2 regions of the Geobacillus sp. CAMR5420 genome follow, and region 2 is predicted to be linked to the other one. Evidence: riboswitches for the same ligand, from Rfam matches in the RefSeq annotation. Region 2 holds a riboswitch; the other holds the start of a gene.
The links. Region 2 has a riboswitch for FMN ahead of DI44_RS07925 (ECF transporter S component). Riboswitches for the same ligand answer to the same signal wherever they lie in the genome.

Region 1 (8,712 bases), on a different contig from region 2:
CGTGCGGAAAATCTATGTCCTAAACCGGGAAGTACATATTTACTACTGCAACGGTTTATGCGACACGCAATACATTATCGAATTGTTAAAACAAATTGTGCGCGTCAACGATGATGAACGCCAGGCGTCCCAAGCGTGGCAGATCATCGAAAATCGACTCGTTCATCAGCAAGTCAGTCCGGTGACGAGCCTCGACGAAGCGGTTGACAAGCTGCTGTCGGGCTTGATCATCGTCTTGATTGAAGGCGAATCGACCGGATTTGCTGTCGACGTCCGCAGCTATCCGGGTCGGCAGCCGCAAGAGCCGGATACGGAAAAAGTTGTGCGCGGCGCCCGCGACGGCTACGTCGAGAACATCATTGTCAACACGGCGCTCACCCGCCGCCGCATCCGCGACGAGCGGCTGCGCTTTGAAATTTTGCAAGTCGGCGAGCGGTCAAAAACGGACGTATGCATCGCCTATATTAAAGACGTCGCTGACCCGGGGCTTGTTGAACTCGTCAAGAAAGAGTTGCAGCAAATCAACGTCGATGGACTGACGATGGGCGACAAAACAGTCGAAGAGTTTTTAGTCAAGCAAGGATACAACCCGTACCCGCTCGTCCGTTATACCGAGAGGCCGGATGTAGCAGCGACGCACCTGCTTGAAGGGCACGTGCTCATTATGGTTGATACATCGCCAAGCGTCATCATCACGCCGACAACATTTTTCCACCACGTCCAGCATGCCGAGGAATACCGGCAGTCGCCAGGGGTCGGGACGTTTGTGCGCTGGGTGCGGTTTTTAGGCATTTTGACGTCGTTGTTTTTGCTGCCGCTGTGGGTGCTGTTCGTCCTTGAACCGTCGTTGCTGCCCGAATCGTGGGCGTTTATTGGGCCGAACAAACAAACGAACATCCCGATCATTGTGCAAATTTTGCTCGCTGATTTTGGGATTGAGTTTTTGCGGATGGCAGCCATTCATACCCCGACGCCGCTATCAACCGCGATGGGTTTGATTGCCGCCGTCTTGATCGGACAAATCGCCATCGATGTCGGGCTGTTTGTGCCGGAAGTGATCTTGTACATTTCGGTGGCGGCGATCGGTTCATTTGCGACGCCAAGCTATGAGTTGAGCGTGGCGAATAAGATTTCTCGATTGGCATTGGTCATTCTTGTCGCCTTGTTTAAAGTGCCCGGGCTCGTCATTGGCACGACCGTTTATTTGCTTTGGCTCGCCAGCATCCGCTCGCTTAATACGCCGTACTTATGGCCGTTCATCCCGTTCGATCCAGCGGCATTTATGCAAATTGTCGTCCGCCGTTCGGTTGCCGGAGCGAGAGTGCGCCCGAGCATCGTTCACCCGCAAGACCGGCAAAAACAGCCGTCATGACGCGAACGATCCATTTGGAAGCGGCCGTCTCCACCTATTGGCGGCCGCTTTTTTCGTTTTAGCGCTATTGCAACTTTTTTATCATTATGATAAGTTATATTTAATTGCTTGCACTGATGGTGCTTGCCTCAGTGCTTCGCACGTTTGCACGGACGGAATGGGCATGGCCCAGCGCGGGGTGTGCGGCCTTCCGTTTCAAGGCAGAGCCGATGGCGCTCTGCGGTTTTCCATTTTGTAAAGGCAGTTGCCGATTTTGCAAACTGTCTTTTTTGCTTTTGCCATGCGATTTCGATAGAGGAATGAGGGGTTTGCGATGTTTCTTCACGGGACAAGCCGCGTGAATGAACAAGGGCATTTGGAAATCGGCGGCGTCGATGTGGTCGAGTTGGCCAAAACGTATGGCACGCCGCTTTATATTTATGACGTTGCGTTGATCCGCGCTCGGGCGCGCGCGTTTAAAGAAGCGTTCCAGCGTCACGGCGTGCGGGCGCAAGTCGCGTATGCGAGCAAGGCGTTTTCCGCCGTCGCCATCGTGCAGCTGGCCGCTGAGGAGGGATTGTCGCTTGACGTCGTCTCAGGCGGTGAGCTGTATACGGCGCTTGCGGCCGGTTTTCCGCCTGAGCGCATCCATTTTCATGGCAACAACAAAAGCCGGGACGAATTGGCGATGGCGCTTGAACACGGCATCGGCTGCATCGTTGCCGACAACTTTTACGAACTCGAGCTGATCGAAGAGCTGGCGGAGTCATCCGGTCGGACGGTGCCGGTTTTGCTCCGCGTGACGCCGGGGGTCGAGGCGCATACGCACGATTACATTTTAACCGGGCAAGAAGATTCAAAGTTCGGCTTTGACTTAAACAACGGTCAGGCGGACGAGGCGTTTCGCCGTGTCATGGCATCGGCCGCGTTTCAGCTGCTCGGCGTTCATTGCCATATCGGCTCGCAAATTTTTGAAACAGCTGGGTTTGTGCTCGCGGCGCAAAAAGTGTTTGCCAAGCTGGCGGAGTGGAACAAGGCGCACGGATTTGTCCCAGCGGTTGTCAATCTTGGCGGCGGCTTTGGCATCCGCTATACGGAGGAAGACGACCCGATTCCGGTGACAGCGTACGTCGACTGCATCGTGGAAGAGGTGAAAAGGCAGGCCGAAGCTTGCCGCTTGCCGTTGCCGGAAATTTGGATCGAGCCGGGCCGGTCGCTCGTGGGTGATGCCGGAACGACGATTTATACGATCGGTTCGCGCAAAGAGGTGCCCAACGTCCGCACCTATATTGCCGTTGACGGCGGCATGAGCGACAACATCCGTCCGGCGCTTTACGGAGCGAAATACGAAGCCGCGCTCGCCAACCGGGTGTTCGGCGAGCCGACGGAAGTCGTATCGATCGCCGGGAAGTGTTGCGAGTCAGGCGACATGCTCATTTGGGACATCGCCCTGCCGGAAGCGAAGCCGGGCGATTATTTGGCCGTTTTTTGCACCGGCGCTTACGGCTATTCCATGGCGAACAATTACAACCGTCTGCCGCGCCCAGCCGTTGTGTTCGTTGAAAACGGCGACGCCCAGCTCGTTGTGAAACGGGAGACATATGAAGATTTGATCCAATATGATTTGCCTTTGAAAACGAAAGTGAAAAAGTGAAGGCCGCCGGTTGGAAAGAGAACGGCCTCCACAAAGAAAAGGCGCCCGCTGCTTTTTTTGGGGCGCCTTCTTTCATTGTTGATTTGAGGAAAATGCTGATTTGATCGCGTTCCAAATTTCTTTCAAGATGTCGATCAGATTTTGAATGAACGTTTTCCCTTCTTCTGACTGCAAAAACGCCGATAGCTGTTCTTTCGCCTTGCTCAGCTGATCATTCACTTGATCCCAATTAATATGGGCATTTTGCATTTTATGGAAAAGGGAAATCAGGTTGTTGATTTCATTCTCGCTCAGCGTAATGCCAAGGTCGTTGGCGATTTTTTCAATAAGGGCGCGCAAATCAGCGTCCGTCTGCGGTGGGTTGTTGGCGATTTCTTGTTTGATTTTCGCCAGCAGGGCGACCGCTTTGTCCGCGCCGATCGAATCGGCGAGCTTCGCCGTCTGCACCATTTCCTCGTTCGCCACTTTTTTGACATCATCAGGGATGGCTTGGTCCGAGGAAATTTCATACGCCTTCATCAGCCCCGTCAGCGCTGCGGTGCCGGAAACCGGGAACGGAGCGGTGATGTAAATATCGGCATCTTTCACCCCTGCGGTGATCAAGGCGTTTGTATACATCTCTTTCGTCACCCATGTGATGTTGTGCGTTTCGACATGAAGCCCCGAGCCGGGCTCTTTTATCGTGATCATCGACGACGAGATGGCGCGCGTGCCGATTTGCGCTTTCGGAATGAGTCCGTCCAAATATTTATGCTCCTCAACGTTTGAGACGGTGATCGTTTGCGCCCCGTCCGGCGCCTTCATTTCGTCGAGCACTTTTTGCTTTTGTTCATTCGTTAAGTTTTCCCCGAGCGTCACAATGACATCGCCCGGCGCGGCATCGGCCGCTGCGATGCCCGGAGATGCCAGCAGCACCGCCCAAAGCAGCGATGAAGCGATCGTTCGTTTCACATAGCTCGCCTCCTGTTTACGAAAATGCATTATCATTATACCGTACGCTCGCCTGCTTGGCTATCGGAAAAACGCGACGCGGTCAGGCGGCGTGCGAATTTGAAAAGACATTTTTTCTTTTGTTTCACTTGGCCATCATGGTATGATAAAAGCAGTTTCGATGTCGAAAAGGAGCTGGATGCTTGTGGCGAAAAAAGGATATATTCTCATGGAAAACGGCGGGAAAATCGAGTTTGAACTGTTCCCAAACGAGGCGCCGGCGACGGTGGCCAATTTTGAGAAGCTCGCAAACGAAGGCTTTTATAACGGGTTGACGTTCCACCGCGTCATCCCTGGATTTGTCAGCCAAGGAGGATGTCCACGCGGCAATGGAACGGGCGATGCCGGCTATACGATCCCGTGCGAGACGGACAACAATCCACACCGACATGTCACCGGCGCGATGTCAATGGCGCACCGCGGCCGCGACACCGGCAGCTGCCAGTTCTTTATCGTCCACGAGCCGCAGCCGCACTTGGATGGGGTGCACACCGTCTTTGGCCAAGTGACATCGGGCATGGACGTCGTGAAGACGATGAAAAACGGCGACGTGATGAAGGAAGTGAAAGTATTTGACGAACCGTAAACAGCGCATGAGCGAGGATGATCGGACTGTTCGAAACAACTGGCGCTTGTTTTTCTTTTTGCTTGCGGCCAGCCTGTTGTGGGGAGCGGCGTATTGGATTTGGGTTGCGGAATGATGATGCAGGGCGTTTCGTGTGGTATAATGAACATAACGATATCGTGATGCATCCTTCGGGGCAGGGTGAAATTCCCGACCGGCGGTGATGGGGCTTTCCGCCCCTCAGCCCGCGAGCCGAAAGGCAGGATCCGGTGCGATTCCGGAGCCGACAGTATAGTCTGGATGGGAGAAGGATGCCAATATGCGCACGGCTGTTTTCGGCCGGTTCAGACCGCGTGGGCAGCGTCTGTCGGCCGACTAGGCATGGTAGTATCTTTTGTTTCCGACCGGCCGGTATAGCCTGCTTGGCGAACATGTGTTTGTTTGCGCATCATTGGTCATTCTCTCATCGATGAGCCCCCGGGGACATCCCGGGGGTTTCATTTTTATTGAAGGAGGGAGTGCGGTGCATAACGATGAACATTATATGCGGCTCGCTCTCGATGTGGCCAAAGCTGGAGTCGGGCAAACGTCTCCCAATCCTGCCGTTGGCGCGGTCGTTGTCAACGGTGGGACGGTTGTTGGGCTTGGCGCCCATTTGAAAGCGGGTGAGCCGCACGCGGAAGTCTATGCGATCCGCATGGCTGGCGAGAAGGCGCGCGGTGCGACGGTGTACGTGACGCTTGAGCCGTGCAGCCATTATGGAAAAACGCCGCCATGTGCCGATTTGCTCATCCAGGCGGGCGTCCGTCGCGTCGTCGTTGCCACGACCGACCCGAATCCGCTTGTCGCGGGAAAAGGGATTGCCAAGCTGCGCCAAGCGGGCATTGACGTTGATGTTGGCGTATTAAAAGACGAAGCGGACGAATTGAATCGGATGTTTTTCCACTATATCGCCGCAAAAACGCCGTTTGTCACGTTGAAGTTCGCATGCAGCCTCGATGGCAAAATCGCGACGGCGACGGGGGAAAGCAAATGGATTACATCAAGCGCGGCGCGTGAGGATGTCCATCGCCTTCGTGCGCAGCATGACGCCATTTTGGTCGGCGTCAACACCGTTTTGACCGACAACCCGAAGCTTACCGTCCGCTTTGGGGAAAAGCGGAAAAATCCGCTCCGCATCATTTTGGATACAAAATTGCGTACACCGCTTGACGCCCATGTCGTCGCTGACAAGGAAGCAGAAACGTGGATCATCACCGGCGGCGTCAGTCGGGAACAAGCGGCGGCGTATGAGCGCCTTGGGGTGCGCGTATTTTCAATGCCGACGGCCCAGATCGATGTCCGCGATGTGCTCCGTCTGCTTGGGGAGCAGGGAGTCATGTCGCTGTTTGTCGAAGGCGGCTCGCGCGTTCATGACAGCTTCCTCCGCGCGGGAGCAGTCAATGAGGTCATCGCCTATATCGCTCCGAAGCTGATCGGCGGCCGCGGGGCGCCGACGCCGGTCGGCGGCCTTGGCTTCGCCCGGCTTGCTGAAGCGGTGGAGCTTGACATCCGCCGCATCGAGACGATCGGCCCGGACATCAAAATCGTCGCCGCGCCGAAACGGAAGGAGGAATCGTTGTGTTCACTGGCATTATTGAAGAGATCGGCACGATCGAACAAATGAAGCAAACCGGCGATGCCATCGTGATGACGATTGGCGCCAAGCGGGTGCTCGAAGATGTGCGGCTTGGCGACAGCATCGCCGTCAACGGCGTCTGCTTGACCGTCACATCGTTCACCGAACGGCAGTTTACGGTCGATGTCATGCCGGAGACGGTGAAAGCGACGGCGCTAAAGACATTAAAGCCGGGATCGAAGGTGAATTTGGAGCGGGCAATGGCGGCTGGAGGACGGTTTGGCGGCCATTTCGTCACCGGGCATGTGGACGGCGTCGGGCGCATCATCCGGCAGTGGCCGAAAGCGAACGCCGTCTACTATGAAATCGAAGTGCCGGCCTCGCTGCGCGCCTATATGATTGAGAAAGGATCGGTCGCAGTCGATGGGACGAGCTTGACGATTTTCGGTCTGAGCGAGCGCACGTTCATCGTTTCACTCATTCCGCATACGCGTGAGGCGACGATTTTAGGCGAAAAGCGGCCGGGCGATCTCGTCAATATCGAGTGCGACATGATCGGCAAGTACGTCGCCGCTTTCCTCACCGCGAAAGCGACGCCGACCTCCAAATTGACGGTCGAATTTTTGGAGCAGCACGGCTATAAATAGTGGAAAAGGGGGCAAGCTTGATGTTTGACACGATTGAAGCAGCGCTTTCGGCGCTGAAAAACGGAGAAGTGATCATCGTTTGCGATGACGAAGACCGCGAAAATGAAGGCGATTTTGTCGTGCTGGCCGAAAAAGCTACTCCGGATGTCATTAACTTTATGATCACTCATGGCCGCGGGCTCGTCTGCGTGCCGATTACGGAGGAATTGGCGGAGCGGCTCGAGCTTGAGCCGATGGTCACTCATAACACGGACGCGCATGGCACAGCGTTTACGGTGAGTGTCGACTACAAAACGACAACGACGGGAATCAGCGCCTACGAGCGGGCGGCGACGATTCAGGCGCTGCTTGATCCGAATGTGAAAGCGAGCGATTTTAAACGTCCTGGCCACGTTTTTCCGTTGATTGCGAAAAAGGGGGGCGTCTTGCGGCGCGCCGGCCATACAGAAGCGGCGGTTGATTTGGCCCGTTTGTGCGGCGCGAAGCCGGCCGGCGTCATTTGCGAAATCATTAAAGAGGACGGGACGATGGCTCGCGTTCCTGATTTGCGGCAAATCGCCGATCAGTTCGGATTGAAAATGATCACGATCAAAGATTTGATCGCCTATCGGAGTCAGCGGGAAAAGCTCGTGAAACGGGAGGTGGACGTTTGGCTGCCGACCGAATTCGGCGAATTTCGCGCCATCGGCTACACAAACGTGCTCGACGGAAAAGAGCATGTGGCGCTTGTCAAAGGAGAGATCATCCCGGATGAGCCGATCTTGGTGCGCGTCCATTCCGAATGCTTAACTGGCGATGTGTTTGGCTCGTACCGGTGCGACTGCGGTCCGCAGCTGCATGCGGCGCTCAGGCAAATCGAGGCGGAAGGGCGCGGGGTGTTGCTTTACATGCGCCAAGAAGGGCGCGGCATCGGCCTTATGAACAAGTTGCGCGCTTACAAGTTGCAGGAGCAAGGTTATGATACGGTCGAAGCGAACGAAAAACTGGGCTTCCCCGCCGATTTGCGCGATTATGGCATCGGGGCGCAAATTTTGAAAGATCTTGGCGTGACGAAAATGCGCCTGCTCACGAACAACCCGCGCAAAATCGCCGGCTTAAAAGGGCATGGACTCGAAGTCGTTGAACGGGTGCCCATTCAGATGCCAGAGAAAAAGGAAAATGAAAAATATTTGCGCACGAAACATGAAAAATTAGGACATATGCTTCATTTTTAATGATGGGAGGAGCAACGAACATGCGCATCATTGAAGGAAACTTAGTCGGCACCGGATTGAAAATCGGCATCGTCGTCTCTCGTTTTAACGAATTCATCACGGGCAAGCTTTTATCTGGGGCGATCGACGGCTTGACGCGCCATGGCGTGAGCGACAGCGACATCACTGTCGCCTGGGTGCCGGGTGCGTTTGAAATCCCGCTTGTGGCGAAAAAAATGGCGGAATCGAAGCAGTTTGACGCTGTCATTACGCTTGGCGCCGTCATCCGTGGGGCAACGAGCCATTTTGACTACGTCTGCAGCGAGGCGGCCAAAGGCGTCTCCCACGCGGCGCTTGCAAGCGGTGTTCCGGTCATTTTCGGCGTGTTGACGACGGACACCATTGAACAGGCGATCGAGCGGGCCGGCACGAAAGCGGGCAATAAAGGATGGGAAGCGGCGGTGTCGGCGATCGAAATGGCGAACGTCTTGCGGACATTTGCGTAAAAAGGCATGAAATGGTTCACAATATCGGTGAGAATGTTTATAATACGTATAGAGAAAATGACAAAAACTTTTCCATTTCGGAAAAGCGTTTGTCGATAATGAGGGATTTTTATGTTAATCCGTTACCGAAAAAACTATGAGAAAATCGCCATGGGACTGTTGTCGTTTATGCCGACGGAAAAAGACCT
Region 2 (8,712 bases):
GGCGGTCTTTTTTGTTTCTGTTGTTCTCAACAGTCAGTTGTGAATTTACAAAATATTTACGAGAAATCATCCTTTCTGCTCTATCATTGTACTGACTCGCAAGGATATAATGGGAGTGAACGAGAAGGCGAGAGAAAGGGGAACCGGGAATGAAGAATTCCAAACGATGGGGAAGACGGGTGCTATCCGCATTGGCTGCTGCAGCGGTGCTGGCCGCGGCTCCAGTTGGGGCGGCAGGGAACGGGAAAAGCAAGGGGAAGCCGCCTGCTTCTTCGCACCGTTATATTGAGGTGCAGCTGTTAGGCATTAACGACTTCCACGGCCAGTTGAATGTGACGAGAAAAGTCGGCGGGCGGGAAGTTGGACGGGCTGATTATTTAGCCGCTTATTTGAAACAGCGGGAGGCGGAAAACAAAAATACGCTGCTCGTCCATGCCGGCGATGCGGTTGGCGCCAGCCCGCCGGTATCGGCGCTGCTAGAGGACGAGCCGACGATCGAAGTGCTCAATAAGCTCGGCTTTGACGTCGGCACCCTTGGCAACCATGAGTTTGATGAAGGAGTAGCGGAAATGCTCCGCTTGATCCATGGCGGATATCACCCGGCGACCGGCGATTTCGCCGGAGCAGATTTTCCGTACGTGAGCGCCAACGTCGTTGATGCGCAAACGGGAAAGCCGATTCTCCCGCCATATGTGATTAAGCGGGTCAACGGCATGCCGATCGGATTGATCGGCGTCACGCTCACGGAAACACCAACGATTGTGACGCCAAGCGGCGTCGCGGGAGTCAAGTTCATCGATGAAGCAACAGCGATTAACAAAGCGGTCCGGGAACTGAAGAAAAAAGGGGTGCAAACGATCGTCGTTCTCGCCCATAACCCAGGCGTATCCAATCCGGATGGGACAAACGCAAGCGGGGAAATTGTCGATATCGCCAAAAATGTCGATGATGAAGTCGATGTGATTTTCGCCGGTCATAACCATGCCTATTTAAATGCGGTTGTGGACGGCAAGCTGCTCGTTCAGTCGTATTCGTACGGCACGGCGTTTTCTGATGTCGATTTGAAAATCGACCCGCGTACGAAAGACGTCGTCGCCAAAAAAGCGGAGATCGTGACGACCTATCATGACGGCATCACTCCGGACCCGGAAATCCGTGCCCTCGTCGAAAAATATGAAGCGAAAGTGGCGCCGCTTGTCAATCAAGTCGTCGGCACAGCAGCCGAAACGATCACCGATGAACAAAACGAAAGCGGCGAGTCCGCCTTGGGCAATTTGATCGCCGATGCCCAGCGGGCGGCGATGAAAACCGATTTTGCCTTTATGAACCCGGGCGGCATTCGCGCCGATATTGAACAAGGCGAAGTGACGTGGGGCGAATTGTACAACGTTCAGCCGTTCAACAACCAGCTCGTGAAAATGACGCTCACCGGCGCGCAAATCCGCCAGCTTTTGAATCAACAATGGCAGCCAACCCAAACGCGCATGCTGCAAATCTCCGGCCTCCGCTATACATGGAGCGCCAGCAAGCCGGTCGGAGAAAAAGTCATTGACATTCAGCTTCCTGACGGCACACCGCTAAAACCGGACGCCGAGTACACGGTGACAGTCAACAGCTTCCTCGCCGACGGCGGCGATGGGTTCACGGTGTTGACGCATGGGACAAACCGCGAGGTCGGCCCGGTCGATTTGGATGCCCTTGTCTCGTATATTCGCGGTCTTGAGCAACCGTTCTCAGCACGGATCGAGGGGCGGATCAACCGGCTTCCGTAACAGGTGTTGACCGAGGAAAAAGGATGGAAGGGCGAACGGTCGCTTATCTAATGAAGAAGGTGTCCCCAAAAGACTCGGGACACCTTTTCTTTACTCCTAATGGGCGGGCTTGCAGCCGCTTGTGCTTGGACGATCGAAAAAAGATCGTTCAAGAGAGTTTTTCCGCAGATCAAGATGCTTTTTGCTCGAACAGCTTGATGATCTCCACGATCACTTCGGCCGCTTTCACCATATTGTCGGCGGAAATGTATTCGTAGCGGCCGTGGAAGTTTTCGCCGCCGGCGAAAAGGTTCGGCGTCGGCAGCCCCATGTAGGAGAGCTGCGACCCGTCTGTACCGCCGCGGATCGGTTTCACCTTTGGTTCAATGCCCAAGTTCGTCATCGCTTCGTGGGCGATGTCAACAATGTGGCGCACCGGCTCGATTTTTTCGCGCATGTTGTAATATTGGTCGTTGATTTCGAGAGTGATTCGGTCGTTTCCATATTTTTGCGCAAGCGAAGCCGCGATCTCTTTCATTTTCGCTTTGCGAGCCTCAAACTGTTCGCGGTCAAAGTCGCGGATGATGTAATGAAGCTTCGTTTCCTCTACACTGCCTTGGAACGAAAGCAAATGGTAAAACCCTTCATATCCTTCCGTATGCTCAGGCGCCTCATGGGCTGGCAACTGCTGCTCGAACTCCATGGCGATTTTGATCGAGTTGATCATTTTTCCTTTCGCTGTGCCCGGATGGACGTTTTTGCCTTTGATCGTGATTTTCGCTTCGGCAGCGTTAAAGCTTTCATACTCCAATTCGCCAAGCGGCCCGCCGTCGACCGTGTAGGCAAATTGGGCGCCGAATTTGGCAACGTCAAATTTATGCGGCCCGCGGCCAATTTCCTCATCCGGCGTAAAGGCGACGCGCACTTTGCCGTGCTTGATTTCCGGGTGTTGAATGAGATAGTTCATCGCGGTCATAATTTCGGCGATTCCGGCTTTATCGTCAGCACCAAGCAGCGTCGTCCCATCGGTCGTGATGAGCGTATGCCCTTTGTAGTGAGCGAGCTCCGGGAAATCGTTTGGCGACAAGATGATGCCTTGTTCTTTGTTTAACACGATGTCCCCGCCGTCGTACGAGTCAATCAATTGCGGGTTGACGTTGGCTCCGGTAAATTCCGGCGCGGTGTCCATATGAGCCAAAAAGCCGATCACTGGCACGTTTTTGTCCGTATTGGCCGGCAACGTCGCCATCACGTAGCCGTTGTCATCGATCGTCACATCTTCCATCCCGATCGCCTTCAGCTCTTCGACGAGCATTCTCGCCAGCTCCCACTGTCCCGAAGTCGATGGGCACGTATGGCTGTTTGGATCGGATTGAGTGTTGACTTTCGCGTAGCGGATGAAGCGTTCGATGAGTTCCTGTTTCATTGGTTCATCTCCTTATGTATAAGTTTTTCTGGATCAGCGAATCATTCCGCCGATGCAGTGAGAAAAAAGAGGCGGTTTCCGTTTTATTTTACCATATGCGGCTTCAAACGGTAAAAAAGAGGGGACCATTTCCTACTTGGCGCTATGATGCCCCAAAGTTGGCGTACGGACGCTGCCATTACAGGCGCCGGCGGCAGAGGACGGTTATGGTATAATGAAAAGGCCAGTGTCTCGTCAGAAACGCGAAAGTAGGTGCTTCCTGCCTCGTGCGGATGAAACAAATGGAAAGGAGAAGCCAAACCATGTCATTCAGCTACGTGTCTCATCTGTATTGTCCGAAGTGTGAACGTACATACGATGTCGACCAAATCCATCAACTTTGCGAATGCGGTTCGCCGCTTCTTGTCGCTTACGACTTGGAGGCGATGCGCCAAAAAGTCAAGAGGGATGTGCTGAGGGAACGTGAAGCGAATTTATGGCGTTATCATGAGTTGCTGCCGGTAAAGCATCCTGAACATATCGTGTCGCTCGGCGAAGGGATGACGCCGCTTGTGCCGATGCCGCGCTTAGGACGGGAAATCGGCATTGAAGCGCTCTACATGAAAGACGAAGGGGTTATTCCAACAGGGACGTTTAAAGCCCGCGGCGCGGCGGTTGGGATTTCTAAAGCAAAGGAATTGGGCGTCAAACAGCTCGCGATGCCGACAAACGGCAACGCGGGAGCGGCGTGGTCGCTGTACGCGGCGCGGGCGGGCATTCAGGCGACAGTCGTCATGCCGGTTGAGGCGCCGGAACTGACGCGAAAGGAATGCGCCATCGCTGGGGCGGAATTGTATTTCGTCAACGGCCTCATTAGCGATGCCGGGCAAATCGTCGCCAAAGCGATCCGCGAATACGGCTGGTACGATGCGTCGACGTTGAAAGAACCGTACCGGATTGAAGGGAAGAAAACGATGGGGCTGGAGATCGCCGAACAATTCTCGTGGCAGCTCCCGGATGTCATTTTGTATCCGACCGGCGGCGGCGTCGGGTTGATCGGCATTTACAAGGCGATCAAAGAACTGCAGGCGCTCGGCTGGGTGGACGGCCGCATGCCGCGGCTGGTCGCTGTGCAGGCCGAGCATTGCGCGCCGATCGTCAAGGCGTGGAAGGAGAAAAAACGTGAATCGGAGTTTTGGCCGAACGCCCATACAGTGGCGTTTGGCATCAATGTGCCGAAAGCGCTTGGCGACTTTCTTGTTCTTGAGGCGGTGTATGAGACGGACGGTTGCGCTATTGCGATCAGCGATGAAGCGATTTTGGCTGAACAGCGGACGGCAGCCGAACTCGAAGGGGCGTTCATTTGCCCGGAAGGAGCGGCGGCGTTTGCGGCGGCCCAAAAGCTGCGCGAGAGCGGTTGGATTCGTGATGGGGAGACGGTCGTCGTGCTCAACACGGGGACGGGATTGAAATACGCCGATTTGGTTCAAGTCGCCCCACCGGTGCTCGAACCGGAAGATTCGCTTCCGATGCGGGAATAATCAAGCCGCAAGCAAAAAATCGTAGACAAATCCAAAAAGGAATTGTATACTAAATTCATCGGAATAATGAAAAAACGGATAAGCGATTCATCTTCGGGGCAGGGTGAAATTCCCGACCGGCGGTGATGAGGCGCTTGGCCTCTCAGCCCGCGAGCCGCAAGGCAGGATCCGGTGCGAGTCCGGAGCCGACAGTATAGTCTGGATGGGAGAAGATGAAGGTTTGCCGGCGTTCGTTTTGGCGCATGCGAACGTCTAGTTGCGCACACCCTTTTTCTCCCTTAAGCCTCGTTCGGTTTAAGGGAGTTTTTGTTGGCGCTCGCGGCGGCAGCCTTCTTCTTGTGAGGATGAATCACGAGAAGGGGAGGAGAACAAACATGAAACGCATTTCCATCCGCGCCTTTGTCGGCATCGGAGTGTTGGGCGCCATGGCGCATGTGCTCATGATGCTCAACTTTCCGCTGCCGCCGTTTCCGAACTTTTTGCTTGTCGACTTCAGCGACATCCCGGCGCTTGTCGCCGCGCTGTTGTACGGCCCGCTCGCCGGCGTGGCGGTCGAACTCTTGAAAAACGTGTTGAACTATGTTTTTGTCGGCAGTGCGACCGGCGTTCCGATCGGCCAAATCGCCAACTTTACCGCTGGGGCGGCGTTTATTTTGCCGGTTTCCTATATTTATGGGAAAGCCGCATCGAAAAAAGGCTTGCTGCTGGGGTTGGCGGCGGGAACAGTGACAATGGCGCTCGTCATGAGCGTGCTCAACTACTACGTCTTTATGCCGGCGTACACCCTTTTCCTTGGCGCTCCGCAGATGAGCGCGCCGGAAGCGAAGGCGTTGGTGGTATCGGCGATTTTGCCGTTTAACGCCGTCAAAGGAGCGATGGCGGCCATCGTATTTCAGCTTCTCTTTTGGCGTCTTCGTGCTTGGCTTGAGAAACAAGCGGCATCCCGCCAAGCCGCTTGATGATCAAAAAGCGAGGGATTTCCGACCCCTCGCTTTTTGCTTTGTCAAAAGCGAATCCGCGGCACCCACTCGGCAAACCGCTCCTCTTTAAACGGATTGGCGGTCATCGAATAACCGCGCTCTTCCCAGTAGCCCGGCTCGTCCTTTTTCATAAAGCGGATGCCGGACGCCCATTTCGCCCCTTTCCATAAGTAAAACGTCGCTGGCGGAATGAAACGGAGCGGATAGCCGTGCTTCGGCGAGATGTCCTGCCAGTCGTGATGCTTGTCTTTCCATCGATAGACAAACAAGGCATCGTTGCCCATGAGCGCGTCAAGCGGCAAGTTCGCCGAATAACCGAACCGGTCGCCGTTTAAATATCCGTAAATTTTCACGTATTTCACATCAGGATCTAGCTCCACAAAGCGCAAAAACTCGCGGAAGGCGATGCCTTCAAACGTCGTGTCGAATTTTGACCATGTTGTGACACAATGCATATCGATGGTTGAAACCGTCTTCGGCAGCTGCATCACTTCTTGATACGAAAGCGACACTTCCTCTTTCACATCGCCGAACAATCGGAAATTCCACGTCGCTTCATCGAATTGGTACACATCGCCCTCATGCAAAATCGGCCATTTTTCCGTTTCGAATTGGCCGGGAGGGAGTTGTTTGGTCATGGTCGGCACCTCCTTTTTCTGCTAAATTTCTCTTAATTATTCATGATACAAAATAGGGGCAAGGGATGCAACGAAGAGGGGGCTTGATGTATCATGACGGGTTCGGTCAAGTTGATGTTTTATTTTGTAAAGTAAATTTTCGGTAAGTATTTATTGATTTTTAATTTTTCTCAATTATATAATGATAATAACAAATTTGAAACTATTGTTCCGAAATGTGGAACGACAGATGGAGGAGAGGGGGATGCCGACTAAGAAATAGAGTGGGGTGAACGACGTAACGATTTGTATTAACATTTGCCGTAAAATGTGCTGGAGAGGAGAAGAGAAACATGGTGCTCATTGGCGTGTTGATCGTCATCATCGGCTTCATTGTTCGCATTAATCCGCTTCTTGTCGTGACAGCGGCTGGATTGGCGACAGGATTGCTCGCCCATCAATCGCTGTATGACATTATTGAACAATTTGGAACAGCGTTTACGACCAACCGGTATATGGCGGTGTTCATCGCCACATTGCCCGTCATCGGCATTTTGGAACGTTTTGGATTGCGTGAACAGGCAGAAAGTGTCGTGGCGAAAATCAAAGCCGCGACAACAGGACGAATCTTGACCGCTTATTTGATCATCCGGGAAGCGGCTGCAGCGGCTGGGCTTACTTCCATCGGCGGCCATGCTCAAATGGTTCGTCCGCTCGTCGCTCCTATGGCAGAAGGAGCGGCGGAAGCGAAATACGGAAAACTGCCGGATCATGTCCGGGATGACATTCGCGCTCATTCCGCAGCGGTGGACAATATCGGGTTGTTTTTTGGCGAGGATGTGTTCATCGCCATCGGAGCGATTTTGTTGATGAAAGGATTTTTTGATCAAAACGGCATTCCTTCTGATCCGCTGCATATGGCGTTATGGGCGATCCCAACGGCCGTGGCCGCGCTGATCGTTCACAGCATCCGCCTGCATCGGCTGGACCGCTCGCTTCACAAGCTCTTTCATCGGGAGAATGGAAAGGGGAGAGAGTGAATGTGGTTGTCCATTGAAGCGGTGTACATATTTTTAGGCATTGTGGTTGTGTTGGGAAGCTTGTGGACCTTTGCCGATCGTCAAAACCCGAAGCGCTTCACATCAGGGTTGTTTTATTTCCTTTATGGTGTGACACTGCTGTTCGGCAGCATCATTCCCCCGTTTTACACCGGAGTGCTTGTGCTTATCATGGTGGCCATTGTCGGAACCGGGGGATTGAAGCTCGGAAGCTACCAAGAGGCGACGCCGGAAGAGAGAAGACAACATCGCGATCGATTGAAACATCGCCTGTTCATTCCGGCCTTGTTGATTCCGGTTTTGACTGTCATCGGTGTGACATGGCTGAAAAATGTCAAGGTTGGAAACGCTTTTCTTTTCGATCCGAAAAACGTGACTCTTGTGTCTCTCGGGCTAGCGACGTTCGTTGCTTTGCTCGTCAGCATGGCGATGACTCGGACCACTCCGTTTATGGCAGTTAAAGAATCGCGCAGGCTGCTTGAATCAATCGGCTGGGCCGCCCTCTTGCCGCAGATGCTGGCAACGCTAGGGACGATTTTTACGACTGCTGGGGTAGGCACCGCTGTGTCCAATTTGGTAGGAAACATCATTCCGACTCATTCATTGTTTTGGATTGTGGTGGCCTATTGTATTGGCATGGCTTTGTTTACGATGATCATGGGCAATGCTTTTGCCGCGTTTCCGGTCATGACAGCGGGGATCGCTGTTCCACTGCTGATCAAACAATTTGGCGTCGATGCGAATCATGTGGCCGCCCTCGGGATGTTTTCCGGCTACTGCGGCACCTTGATGACGCCGATGGCGGCGAATTTCAACATCGTGCCCGCCGCCTTGCTTGATTTGAAAGACAAAAACCACGTGATTCGCGTGCAAGTGCCGACAGCGTTGATTCTGTTGGCGTTCAACATCGCTGCAATGTATGTGGTCACTCTCATGGATTTATAATCCGATAACGGGAAAGGACTGAAGATACGATGAAAAAAGTGCTCGTGACCGGATTTGATCCGTTTGGAGGAGAAACGGTGAATCCATCGCTGGAGGCGGCCAAGCAAGCAGCCGGATGGAAAAACGATCGGTATATCGTTGAAGTTCGGGAGATTCCAACCGTATTTGGCCAATCATTAGAAATCTTGCATGATGCAATGAAGCAAGTGGATCCCGATATTGTGATTTGCGTCGGACAGGCGGGAGGGAGAGCCGATATTTCCGTTGAAAGGATAGCGGTGAACATCAATGATGCCCGCATTCCCGACAACGAAGGTCATCAGCCGATTGACGAACCCGTTGTTCCAGGCGGGCCTGTTGGCTATTGGTCAACTTTGCCGGTCAAAGCGATTGTCCATGAGTTGAGGCGTCACGG

Region 1: it holds a riboswitch for FMN, as region 2 does, so the genes downstream of both, ribD (bifunctional diaminohydroxyphosphoribosylaminopyrimidine deaminase/5-amino-6-(5-phosphoribosylamino)uracil reductase RibD) here and DI44_RS07925 (ECF transporter S component) in region 2, are expected to answer to the same signal.

What each region holds. Positions count from the first base shown of each region.
Region 1 covers NZ_JHUS01000050.1:130,995-139,706, reverse strand. Annotated here, with positions in the region: gene DI44_RS05505 (spore germination protein) at 1-1,372, shown strand, start outside; gene lysA (diaminopimelate decarboxylase) at 1,686-3,005, shown strand; gene DI44_RS05515 (DUF1002 domain-containing protein) at 3,078-3,956, opposite strand; gene DI44_RS05520 (peptidylprolyl isomerase) at 4,141-4,581, shown strand; gene DI44_RS19670 (hypothetical protein) at 4,568-4,696, shown strand; FMN riboswitch at 4,744-4,876, shown strand; gene ribD (bifunctional diaminohydroxyphosphoribosylaminopyrimidine deaminase/5-amino-6-(5-phosphoribosylamino)uracil reductase RibD) at 5,084-6,226, shown strand; gene ribE (riboflavin synthase) at 6,181-6,825, shown strand; gene DI44_RS05535 (bifunctional 3,4-dihydroxy-2-butanone-4-phosphate synthase/GTP cyclohydrolase II) at 6,846-8,039, shown strand; gene ribE (6,7-dimethyl-8-ribityllumazine synthase) at 8,060-8,524, shown strand; gene DI44_RS05545 (GNAT family N-acetyltransferase) at 8,636-8,712, shown strand, end outside.
Region 2 covers NZ_JHUS01000039.1:41,877-50,588, reverse strand. Annotated here, with positions in the region: gene DI44_RS07910 (5'-nucleotidase C-terminal domain-containing protein) at 150-1,772, shown strand; gene pepT (peptidase T) at 1,942-3,177, opposite strand; gene DI44_RS07920 (threonine synthase) at 3,480-4,697, shown strand; FMN riboswitch at 4,783-4,915, shown strand; gene DI44_RS07925 (ECF transporter S component) at 5,042-5,656, shown strand; gene DI44_RS07930 (sulfite oxidase-like oxidoreductase) at 5,701-6,315, opposite strand; gene DI44_RS07935 (DUF969 domain-containing protein) at 6,648-7,334, shown strand; gene DI44_RS07940 (DUF979 domain-containing protein) at 7,335-8,297, shown strand; gene pcp (pyroglutamyl-peptidase I) at 8,327-8,712, shown strand, end outside.